Regions from separate parts of the Streptomyces sp. NPDC001796 genome, predicted to be linked through region 2. Evidence: predicted binding sites of a transcription regulator. Region 2 holds the regulator's gene; the other holds the start of a gene.

Region 1 (6,053 bases), on a different contig from region 2:
GAGGCGGCCAGCGCCGCCCGCTCCACCCGGCGCAGCAGCACGTGCACGCGCGCGGCCAGCTCCCGCATCGAGAACGGCTTGGTCATGTAGTCGTCGGCGCCGACACCGAGCCCGACCAGCATGTCGGTCTCGTCGTCGCGCGCGGTGAGCATCAGCACCGGCACCGGGCGCTGGGCCTGCACGCGTCGGCAGACCTCCAGGCCGTCGAAGCCCGGCAGCATGATGTCGAGGATCAGCAGGTCGGGCTGCCAGGCCTCCGCCGTGTCGACCGCCGCCGGACCGTCACCTGCCGTTTGCACGAGGAATCCCTCCGCGCGCAGACGGGTGGCGATGGCGTCGACGATCGTCTGGTCGTCCTCGACCACCAGGACGCGCCGCTGAGCGCCCGGGGTCGCCGTCGTGCCGTTGTGGGAGGTGTGTGTCTGCTCCATCGCCCGCCCCTGGGGTTGCTTTCCGGAATCCGTGGGGTGATCCCATGACTGCGTTTGACGCTTGAATGATCCGCGTCAGGGATGCAGCGTACGGGGAGTTACCGCCGGTCGGCTATCCAGGTCCGATCGCGAGGTGCACGACGTCGGGAACGCCCCGGGCAACGGGGACCTCTTCGGTACGCACCTGCCGGAACCCGGCATTCCTAAGGGTTCCTTCAAATTCCGGAGAAGGCTCGGCCGACCAGACCGCGAGCACACCGCCGGGTTTCAACACCCTTGCGCAGCTTGTGAGTCCGTGCGTCGAGTAGAGGCTTCCGTTGTCGTCCGTGACCGTCCACGCGGGGCCGTTGTCGATGTCCAGGCAGAGGGCGTCGTACGTGTCGGATGTCTCATTGACGTGGGCGACGAGGTCGGCCTCCACGATGTGGGTGCGCGGATCGGCGAGCGCGTCGGCGGACAGCGTGGACAGGGGGCCGTCGAGGTGCCAGTCGATGACGGCGCGTTCGCGTTCGACGACGGTGATGCGTCCCCAGCGGGGGTCGGCCGCGGCGTGCGCGAGCGAGAAACCGACGCCGAGTCCGCCGATCAGCACGCTCGGGTCCGGGCGGCCGTCCAGGGCGTTCGACGCGGCCTGCACCAGCAGCCGTTCCGAGCGTCCGTCGGAGGTGTCCATCAGGAAGCAGCCGTTGGCGATGATCTGCAGCAGCTCACCGTGGCGCCGCAGCACGACCTCGCCGTGCGGTCCCTCGCGACGGTCCAGGACCACCGGGGTCTCGTGGGTGTCGTACGGATGAGGCATGAACAACATTCTGGTGACCGGCGGTGCGGGGGACGACGGATTTTCTCCGGCGATCGAACTGGTTTTCCCGCAGGGGTCGAACGGAGCGCCGATGCCGCCGGCAGCCGCGCGCGGTCGGCCCGGACGCCGGAAACAGCTGGGAAGTTGCTATGAATCGCGTCTCGGGTGGCGTCGGTCATAGACAGCGACCGGCGCGGCGCGAAGGGTGGAGCGTGACGGAAGGAGCGCCGCACCTTGGAACGTACGGTCTCGGCGGCTGACGCCGTGCTCACGCCCCCCGAGACGGGCGCGCCGCTTCTGGACGGCATGCCGCGCCAGCGCACGGCGCCGCAGCCCGTCGCGCCCCCGGCTGCGCTCCCGGTGCCGTGGACGGCACCGCGCCTGGTGTCGCTGCTGCCGGGCCCCAAGCGGGCGCCGTTCACTTTCGGCTACGCCGCCCTGCTGCTGGTGACCTCGCTGTTCGCCCAGTTCGCCGACCCGTCGCTGATGGACGCCCTGTACCAGGGATCCAGCACGGACGTCGCGCATCTGATGCGCAGTCCGGCGGTGGTGCTGCTGACCAGCGCGCTGTGGATCGCGGGCGGGGTGATGTCGTACTACACGCTCGTCTTCCTGGTCGTGCTGACGGCGCTGGAGCGGCGGATAGGCGGCGCGCGCACGGCGGTCGTCTTCCTGCTCGGGCACGTTCTCGCGACGCTGGGCACCGAGGTCCCGGTCGGCCTCGCGGTGCTGGCGGGCCATCTGCCGGACAGTTCGCTGCACCGCCTCGACTACGGCATCAGCTTCGGCGTGGCGGCGAGCCTGGGCGCGCTGACGGGATTGCTGCGGCCGTGGCTGCGCTGGACCGTGCTGATCATGTTCACCGCGCTACTCCTCCAGGACCTGGCCGAGTTCACGGACCCGCTGAGCAACTGGGGTCATCTGCTGGCGCTGACGGTCGGCATCGCGACCTGGCCGCTGGTACGGCGCTGGGCCCGGACCGGCGCCGAAGCCGAGGTGGCGCCGGCTCGGTAACTCCGGCCTCCGCCCGGCGGTTCCGTTGTCACGCGCCCCTCAGGCGGCGCCGTCGTAGGTTCCGCTCGCGGACGCCGTCCCGGGCTCTCGCCGTGATCCGTCCCGGCCTCTCGCGGTGATCCGTCCCGGCCTCTGCCGGTGATCTTCCCCCCTTCCCCCGGCGCCGATCCGGGCCTGGTCACAGCACTCGCAGCAACTGATCGCTGACAGCGAACAAGGGTCGGGGAACAATCGAATCCTCTCGTGCATTGAGTCTGCACAGCTCAACTTGACTGCCGAAGGGGAGATCATGGCTTCGACGTCCTCACCGCTCACCCTGCCTGTGCTGCCGCTCGACGGCGAGGTTGTGCTGCCCGGCATGGTGGTCCCGCTGGACCTGAGCGACTCCGAGGTCCGCGCGGCGGTGGAGGCCGCCCAGGCGGCCGCCCGTTCCGAGCCCGGAAAGCCGAGGGTCCTGCTCGTTCCACGCATCGACGGCACCTACGCCGCCACCGGTGTCCTCGGCACCGTCGAGCAGGTCGGCCGGCTCGCGGACGGCGACCCGGGCGCCCTCATCCGCGGCCTGGGACGGGTGAAGATCGGTGCGGGCACCACCGGACCCGGCGCGGCACTCTGGGTCGAGGGAACACGCATCGACGAGACGGTTCCCGACCCGCTGCCCGGCCACGTCACCGAACTCGTCAAGGAGTACAAGGCCCTCGCCGCCAGCTGGCTGAAGAAGCGCGGCGCCTGGCAGGTCGTCGACCGCGTCCAGGCCATCGACGACGTCTCAGCGCTCGCCGACAACTCCGGCTACTCGCCCTTCCTGACCACCGAACAGAAGGTCGCACTCCTGGAGACCACCGACCCGGTGGCCCGGCTGAAGCTCGCCACCCAGCAGCTCCGCGACCACCTCGCCGAGCAGGAGGTCGCCGAGTCCATCGCCAAGGACGTCCAGGAGGGCGTCGACAAGCAGCAGCGCGAGTTCCTGCTGCGCCGCCAGCTCGAAGCCGTCCGCAAGGAGCTGCGCGAGCTCAACGGCGACACTAAGGAGGGTGAGGAGTCCGACGACTACCGCGCCCGCGTGGAGGCCGCCGACCTGCCCGAGAAGGTCCGTGAGGCCGCGCTCAAGGAGGTCGACAAGCTCGAGCGCACCAGCGACCAGTCCCCCGAGGGCTCCTGGATCCGCACCTGGCTCGACACCGTGCTGGAGATGCCCTGGAACGAGCGCACGGAGGACGCGTACGACATCCGCGGCGCCAGGGGCGTCCTGGACGCCGAGCACGCGGGCCTGGAGGACGTGAAGGAGCGCATCACCGAGTACCTCGCGGTGCGCAAGCGGCGCTCCGACCGGGGTCTCGGCGTCGTGGGCGGCCGCCGCGGCGGCGCCGTGCTGGCGCTCGTCGGCCCGCCCGGCGTCGGCAAGACCAGCCTGGGCGAGTCCGTCGCGCACGCCATGGGCCGCAAGTTCGTCCGCGTCGCCCTCGGCGGCGTCCGCGACGAGGCCGAGATCCGCGGCCACCGCCGTACGTACGTCGGCGCCCTGCCCGGCCGTATCGTCCGCGCCATCAAGGAGGCCGGTTCCATGAACCCGGTCGTCCTGCTGGACGAGATCGACAAGGTGGGCTCCGACTTCCGCGGCGACCCGGCCGCGGCCCTGCTGGAAGTCCTGGACCCGGCGCAGAACCACACCTTCCGCGACCACTACCTGGAGGTCGAACTCGACCTGTCGGACGTGGTGTTCCTCGCCACGGCCAACGTCCTGGAGGCCATCCCGGAGGCGCTCGCCGACCGCATGGACATCGTCCGCCTGGACGGCTACACCGAGGACGAGAAGGTCGTCATCGCCCGTGACCACCTGCTCCCGCGCCAGCTGGAGCGGGCCGGTCTGGACAAGGACGAGGTCACGATCGACGAGGCCGCGCTGCGCAAGCTCGCCGGCGAGTACACCCGCGAGGCGGGCGTGCGCACCCTGGAGCGGTCCATCGCGCGGCTGCTGCGCAAGGTCACGGCCCAGCACGAACTCGGCGAGCGGGAGCTGCCGTTCACCGTCCGGGACGAGGACCTGCGCGGGCTGCTCGGGCGCCCGCACCACGTGCCCGAGTCCGCCCAGGACCCGGCCGAGCGGCGCACCGCGGTCCCCGGTGTGGCGACCGGCCTCGCGGTCACCGGCGCGGGCGGAGACGTCCTGTACGTGGAGGCGTCGCTGGCCGACCCGGAGACGGGCGCGGCGGGCCTGACCCTGACCGGTCAGCTCGGCGACGTGATGAAGGAGTCCGCGCAGATCGCCCTCAGCTTCCTGCGCTCCCACGGCGCCGAACTGGAACTGCCCGTCGGCGACCTGAAGGACCGGGGCGTGCACATCCACTTCCCGGCGGGCGCGGTCCCCAAGGACGGTCCGAGCGCGGGCATCACGATGACGACCGCGCTGGCCTCGCTGCTGTCGGGCCGGCTGGTCCGCACGGACGTGGCGATGACCGGTGAGGTCTCGCTCACCGGCCGGGTCCTGCCGATCGGCGGGGTGAAGCAGAAGCTGCTCGCCGCGCACCGGGCGGGGGTCACCACGGTGATCATCCCCAAGCGCAACGAGCCCGACCTGGACGACGTCCCGGCGGAGGTGCTGGACAAGCTCGACGTCCACGCCGTCACGGACGTCCGCCAGGTGCTCGAGCTGGCGCTGGCGCCCGCCACGAGCGACGCCACGCCGGAGGTTCCGGTGGCGGCGTGACGGACGCTGCCGGATGAGGGAAGGCCCGGGTTTCGTGAGGGAGGCCCGGGCCTTCGCCATGGACCGGTGCTGCCGTTGGTCTACGCCTGCGAAATACTGGCGCAGCTGCGGCGACGGCGACCTACGGCGGAAACTTAGAGGAACGGGACAGCGGACCAGGTGACTGACGTGCACGAGGACGGAAACGGCGAGCGGCGTCCGGTGGACCCGGGCGCGTCGGCGGAGGGTGCGGACCGGGCCGGTGGCGTGAACCAGGAGTTCCTGGCGCTGGAGCGCGAGCTGACCGTGTTCCTGCGGCGCGCCCGCGCCAACGCCGGCCAGATGGCCCGGGAGGTCCACCCGGACCTGGAGTCCGCCGCGTACGGGCTCCTCGTACGGCTGGACGAGTGCGGCCGCCAGCGCGCCACGGAACTCGCCGCCTACATCGGTGTCGGCAAGGCCACGATGTCCCGCCAGCTGCGCGCCCTGGAGGAGTTGGGTCTGGTCGCCCGGGAGCCCGACCCGGCCGACGGCCGCGCCTGGCTCGTGCACCTCACGGAGGAGGGCCACCGGCGCGTCGGCCTCGTCCGCGAGGCCCGCCGCGCCCGCTATGTGAGCCAGCTCGCCCACTGGGACCCGCGCGAGGTGGCGGAGCTGGCACGGCTGCTGCACCAGTTGAACCTGGGCATGGACAAGCAGTAGCCGTAGGGGTGGCGGGAGCCCCACGAGGGCGCCGGCCCTGAGGGGAGGCAGGCCTACGGGGCACGACCCCTACGGCTCCACGTACACCACCGTCGCGTCGTCGTGCGTCTTGCTGCGGCCGAGGTACGCCCGTTCCTCACGGTCGGCGCTCTCCAGCGCCCGTACGCGCTCCACCAGCGCCGCCGCGCCCTCCTTGCGGACGACCGTGAACAGATCCGTCCAGTCGCCCTGGCGGAACTTCTCCATCCAGCGCGTCGCCCCGTCCGTCAGGCCCAGCAGGGCGCGCACCCGCCCGCGCGGCAGTTCCCCGGTGACGGCGCGGGCCGCGACCGAGGGGTCCGCGGCCGCCGTGAAGAAGCCGCCCTCCTTGTTGCGGACCGTCGCGTCCACCAGCGCGTCCGTGGCCAGCGCCGCGCGCGGG
Region 2 (6,053 bases):
GGGTGCCAGGACCACGCCGTCCGTCGTCGCCTTCGCCAAGAACGGCGAGGTGCTGGTCGGCGAGGTGGCCAAGCGCCAGGCGGTCACGAACGTGGACCGGACCATCCGCTCGGTGAAGCGCCACATGGGCACCGACTGGAAGATCTCGCTGGACGGCAAGGACTTCAACCCGCAGCAGATCTCCGCGTTCATCCTGCAGAAGCTGAAGCGGGACGCCGAGGCGTACCTGGGCGAGAAGGTGACCGACGCGGTCATCACCGTCCCGGCGTACTTCAACGACTCCGAGCGGCAGGCCACCAAGGAGGCCGGCGAGATCGCCGGTCTGAACGTCCTGCGTATCGTCAACGAGCCGACCGCGGCCGCGCTCGCCTACGGCCTCGACAAGGACGACCAGACGATCCTCGTCTTCGACCTCGGTGGCGGCACCTTCGACGTGTCCCTCCTGGAGATCGGCGACGGCGTCGTCGAGGTGAAGGCCACCAACGGTGACAACCACCTCGGTGGTGACGACTGGGACCAGCGCATCGTCGACTACCTGGTCAAGCAGTTCCAGTCCGGCCACGGCGTGGACCTGTCCAAGGACAAGATGGCTCTGCAGCGTCTGCGTGAGGCTGCCGAGAAGGCGAAGATCGAGCTGTCCTCCTCCACGGAGACCTCGATCAACCTGCCCTACATCACCGCCTCCGCCGAGGGCCCGCTGCACCTGGACGAGAAGCTCACCCGGGCGCAGTTCCAGCAGCTGACGGCCGACCTGCTGGAGCGCTGCAAGACGCCGTTCCACAACGTCATCAAGGACGCCGGCATCTCCATCAACGAGATCGACCACGTCGTCCTGGTCGGTGGCTCCACCCGCATGCCCGCCGTCGCCGAGCTCGTCAAGGAGCTGACCGGCGGCAAGGAGGCCAACAAGGGTGTGAACCCGGACGAGGTCGTCGCCATCGGCGCCTCGCTCCAGGCCGGTGTCCTCAAGGGTGAGGTCAAGGACGTCCTGCTCCTCGACGTCACTCCGCTGTCCCTCGGTATCGAGACCAAGGGCGGCATCATGACCAAGCTGATCGAGCGCAACACCACGATCCCGACCAAGCGGTCCGAGATCTTCACCACGGCCGAGGACAACCAGCCGTCCGTGCAGATCCAGGTCTACCAGGGCGAGCGCGAGATCGCGGCGTACAACAAGAAGCTCGGCATGTTCGAGCTGACCGGTCTGCCGCCGGCGCCGCGCGGCGTCCCGCAGATCGAGGTCTCCTTCGACATCGACGCCAACGGCATCATGCACGTCACGGCGAAGGACCTCGGCACCGGCAAGGAGCAGAAGATGACCGTCACCGGCGGCTCCTCGCTCCCGAAGGAAGAGGTCGACCGCATGCGCGAGGAGGCCGAGCGCTACGCGGAGGAGGACCACAAGCGCCGCGAGGCCGCCGAGGCCCGCAACCAGGGCGAGCAGCTCGTCTACCAGACCGAGAAGTTCCTCAAGGACAACGAGGACAAGGTCCCCAGCGAGATCAAGACCGAGGTCGAGGCCGCGGTCGGCGAGCTGAAGGAAGCCCTCAAGGGCGAGGACACGGCCGAGATCCGCTCCGCCACCGAGAAGGTCGCGGCCGTCTCGCAGAAGCTCGGCCAGGCCATGTACGCCGACGCCCAGGCCGCGCAGGCCGCCGCCGGCGGTGCCTCGGCCGGCGCCGGTGAGGCCAAGGCCGACGACGACGTGGTGGACGCCGAGATCGTCGACGACGAGCGGAAGGACGGTGCCGCGTGACGGAGGAGACCCCGGGCTTCGAGGAGAAGCCCGACGTCCCCTCCGGCGCCACCCCTGATGACGCCGAGCCGCAGGCCGCCTCCCCCTCTTCGGAGGAGGCGGCGGCCCCGGCGGGGGACGCAAGCGACAGCAACGCCGGTCTGGTGGCCCAGCTGGACCAGGTGCGCAAGGCGCTCGGCGAGCGCACGGCGGACCTCCAGCGCCTCCAGGCCGAGTACCAGAACTACCGCCGCCGCGTCGAGCGGGACCGGATCACGGTCAAGGAGATCGCCGTCGCGAACCTCCTGACCGAACTCCTGCCCGTGCTCGACGACATCGGCCGCGCGCGGGAACACGGCGAACTGGTGGGCGGTTTCAAGTCCGTCGCCGAGTCGCTGGAGACCGTCGCGGCGAAGATGGGTCTGCAGCAGTTCGGCAAGGAGGGCGAGCCCTTCGACCCGACCATCCACGAGGCCCTGATGCACAGCTACGCGCCGGACGTCACCGAGACGACATGCGTGGCGATTCTGCAGCCCGGGTATCGCTTCGGCGAGCGCACCATCCGCCCCGCGCGGGTGGCCGTCGCCGAGCCGCAGCCGGGAGCGCAGACGGTCAAGGCCGAGGAGACCGGCGAGGCGGGCGACGACAAGGAGAACGGTGGCCCGGACGAGGGCTGACGTACACCACGAACGCGTAGGGAAGGAGGGACGTCGGGGATGAGCACCAAGGACTTCATCGAGAAGGACTACTACAAGGTCCTCGGCGTCCCCAAGGACGCCACCGAGGCCGAGATCAAGAAGGCGTACCGGAAGCTCGCCCGCGAGTTCCACCCGGACGCCAACAAGGGCAACGCCAAGGCGGAGGAACGTTTCAAGGAGATCTCCGAGGCGAACGACGTCCTCGGCGACCCCAAGAAGCGCAAGGAGTACGACGAGGCCCGCGCCCTGTTCGGCAACGGCGGCTTCCGTCCCGGCCCCGGGGCGGGCGGCTCGTTCAACTTCGACCTGGGCGACCTCTTCGGCGGCCAGGGCGGCGCCGGGGGCGGCTTCGGCGGTGGTCTCGGTGACGTCTTCGGGGGCCTGTTCAACCGTGGCGGCGGCGCGGGCACGCGTACGCAGCCCAGGCGCGGCCAGGACATCGAGTCCGAGGTCACGCTGAGCTTCATGGAGGCGGTGGACGGGGCGACCGTGCCGCTGCGCATGTCCTCGCAGTCACCGTGCAAGGCGTGTTCGGGCACCGGCGACAAGAACGGCACGCCGCGCGTGTGCCCGACCTGTGTCGGCACCGGGCAGGTGGCGCGCGGCTCGGGCGGCGGCTTCTCGCTGACCGACCCGTGCCCGGACTGCAAGGGCCGCGGGCTGATCGCGGAGGACCCGTGCGAGGTCTGCAAGGGCAGCGGCCGGGCCAAGTCGTCCCGGACGATGCAGGTGCGCATCCCGGCGGGCGTGTCCGACGGGCAGCGCATCCGGCTGCGCGGCAAGGGCGCGTCCGGCGAGCGGGGTGGACCGGCCGGTGACCTGTACGTGGTCGTGCACGTCAATCCGCACCCCGTCTTCGGTCGCAAGGGCGACAACCTGACGGTCACCGTTCCGGTGACCTTCGCGGAGGCGGCGCTCGGCGCCGACATCCGGGTGCCCACCCTGGGCGGGCCCCCGGTGACGCTGAAGCTGCCCCCCGGCACGCCGAACGGGCGTACGATGCGCGCCCGTGGGAAGGGCGCGGTCCGCAAGGACGGCACTCGCGGCGACCTGCTGGTCACCGTGGAGGTGAGTGTCCCGAAGGACGTGTCGGGGAAGGCTCGTGACGCGCTGGAGGCGTATCGCGAGGCAACCGCGGGCGAGGACCCGCGGGCGGAGCTGTTCCAGGCCGCGAAGGGAGCATGACCAGATGGACGGCCGTCGACGCAACCCGTATGAGCTGACCGAGGACACCCCGGTCTACGTCATCTCGGTGGCGGCCCAGCTCTCCGGACTGCACCCGCAGACGCTGCGCCAGTACGACCGTCTGGGGCTCGTGTCCCCGGACCGTACCGCCGGGCGGGGCCGGCGCTACTCGGCCCGTGACATCGAACTGCTCCGCCAGGTGCAGCAGTTGTCGCAGGACGAGGGCATCAACCTGGCCGGTATCAAGCGCATCATCGAACTGGAGAACCAGGTCGCGGCGCTCCAGTCCCGCGTCGCGGAACTTCAGGACGCCCTCGACGGCGCGGCGGCGGCCATGCGCCAGCGGGAGGCGGCCGTCCACGCGTCCTACCGCCGTGACCTGGTGCCGTATCAGGAGGTCCAGCAGACCAGCGCGCTGGTGGTGTGGCGCCCGAAGCGGCAGCAGCAGGACTGAATGGAACATGGCGAAGGGGCCCGCGGGACACCGCGGGCCCCTTCGCCATGCCGGGACCGACTTCACTCTTCGCTGACTCTTCGGGAGCGAGGGCGATGAGACCCGCCTGTCGGCATGTGATGCGGATCACGTTTTTCGGATTTGGCCGAAGTGGGACCCCGCGCACGGTAACTGACCGTACGTCAGTTCGTGATCGCTCCAGGTGACGGGGCGAGCGGGCGTCAGGCCGGGGTCCGGAAGCGGCCCCCACGCGACGCTCTCTTGGTTTTCACTTGACTCGCACAGTGATCCTGTTGCCATCTCGTTAACCGGTAGTTCTTGACGCTGCCCACCGTCCCCGCGTTGGCTTTCAGCCACCTGGGTCGCAACGCTGCTCCCTCGCCCGGAAGGCACCTGATGTGAACGTTCGTACCACCCGTAGGACCGCTGTGCGTCGTACCGCCATAGCCCTGGCCGCCTCGGCGTCGGCCGTCTCGCTCGCCGCGTGCGGCGTCATCGACGGAGTCGGCGGCAGCAGCAGCTCCGCCACGCCGAAGAAGGGCAACGACATCACGGTCGGTCTCCTTCTGCCCGAGAAGGAGAACCCGCGGTACGACAGGTTCGACTACCCCATCATCAAGAAGCAGGTCGCCTCCCTCACCGACAACAAGGGCAAGGTCCTGTACGCCAACGCCGACGCCGACGCGGCCACGCAGAACAAGCAGCTCGATCAGATGATCGCCGACAAGGTGGACGTGCTGCTGGTGGACGCGGTCGACGCCAAGGCCATCGCGCCGGGCGTGCAGAAGGCCAAGGACGCGGGCATCCCGGTCATCGCCTACGACCGGCTCGCCCAGGGCCCCATCGACGCGTACATCTCCTTCGACAACGAACTGGTCGGTCAGGTGCAGGGCCGCGCCCTCACGGACGCGCTCGGCGCCAAGGCCTCGAGCAGCAAGATCGTCATGATGAACGGCTCGCCCACCGACCCGAACGCGGCGCAGTTCAAGGAAGGCGCGCTCAGCGAGCTCCAGGGCAAGGTCAACATCGTCAAGTCCTTCGACACCAAGGACTGGAAGCCGGAGAACGCCAAGGCGAACATGGCCGAGGCGATCCGGGCCGTCGGGCTGAGCAACATCGCCGCGGTCTACTCCGCGAACGACGGCATGGCCGGCGCCGTCATCGACGCGCTGAAGGAGGCGGGCGCCAGCAAGATCCCGCCCGTGACCGGGCAGGACGCGGCGCTGGACGCGGTGCAGCGGATCGTCTCCGGTGAGCAGTACATGAGCGTGTACAAGTCGTACCCGGACGAGGCGAACAACGCCGCGGAGATGGCCGTGGCCAAGGTCCAGGGCCGCTCGATCGAGTTCGACGCACTGACCCGTGACCATGTCGACAGCCCGACGGAGAAGAACATCCCGTCGATGCTCGTGCCGGTGGTCGCCCTCACGAGGGACAACATCAAGGACACCGTGATCCAGGACGGCATCTACACCGTCAAGGACATCTGCACTGCGAAGTACAAGGCGGACTGCTCCGCGATCAGCCTGCACTGAGAGCCCCGAAAAGGGCCTCTCGTCACCCGTCGCGTCGCCCGCCGCGGTAGCGGCTGAGGTCGCACTGTGCGGACAGCGCAGGCCTGGCGCGCCTTCCGGGTGTCCGGCGGCCGGTGTGCCGGTCCGGACCCCGACCGTGCCCCCCCGCGACCCGCGCCCCCGAAGGGGCGCGGGTCGCGGCCTGTCCGGATCGAGTAGTTCGGCCGACGGCCCCGTCAGCTTGGTGCAGCGGAAGTTCCGGAGGCGGGGCGAAACCGGCATGTTCCGGGGCAAGGGCGGGTGTTGTGGCGGGGGAGCCGTGTTGCGGTGGCGGGCGGGTCCGCGCATAGTTGCGCTGCGAAGGCGTGCGGGGCGTGGCGCGGACGGCGCGCGTCCGCGTGCGTGAGGGAGTCGCCGGCGGGCCGCGTCGCGTGGGACGCGGCAGCCGGGAGTCGTAAGCCAGGGGT

What was found. Region 2 encodes HspR, which represses chaperone genes until heat shock. Its sites were predicted from a motif close to TTGAGNNNNNNNNNCTCAA; they were not measured.
Region 1: the regulator HspR is predicted to act here: its motif matches at 2,493-2,511, upstream of lon (endopeptidase La).

What each region holds. Positions count from the first base shown of each region.
Region 1 covers NZ_JBIAUC010000004.1:160,575-166,627, reverse strand. Annotated here, with positions in the region: gene ACFYZE_RS10360 (response regulator transcription factor) at 1-431, opposite strand, end outside; gene ACFYZE_RS10355 (spermidine synthase) at 544-1,230, opposite strand; gene ACFYZE_RS10350 (rhomboid-like protein) at 1,465-2,244, shown strand; gene lon (endopeptidase La) at 2,534-4,951, shown strand; gene ACFYZE_RS10340 (MarR family winged helix-turn-helix transcriptional regulator) at 5,120-5,632, shown strand; gene ACFYZE_RS10335 (protein phosphatase 2C domain-containing protein) at 5,702-6,053, opposite strand, start outside.
Region 2 covers NZ_JBIAUC010000002.1:228,689-234,741, reverse strand. Annotated here, with positions in the region: gene dnaK (molecular chaperone DnaK) at 1-1,756, shown strand, start outside; gene grpE (nucleotide exchange factor GrpE) at 1,753-2,412, shown strand; gene dnaJ (molecular chaperone DnaJ) at 2,452-3,618, shown strand; gene ACFYZE_RS04535 (heat shock protein transcriptional repressor HspR) at 3,623-4,072, shown strand; gene ACFYZE_RS04530 (sugar ABC transporter substrate-binding protein) at 4,501-5,607, shown strand.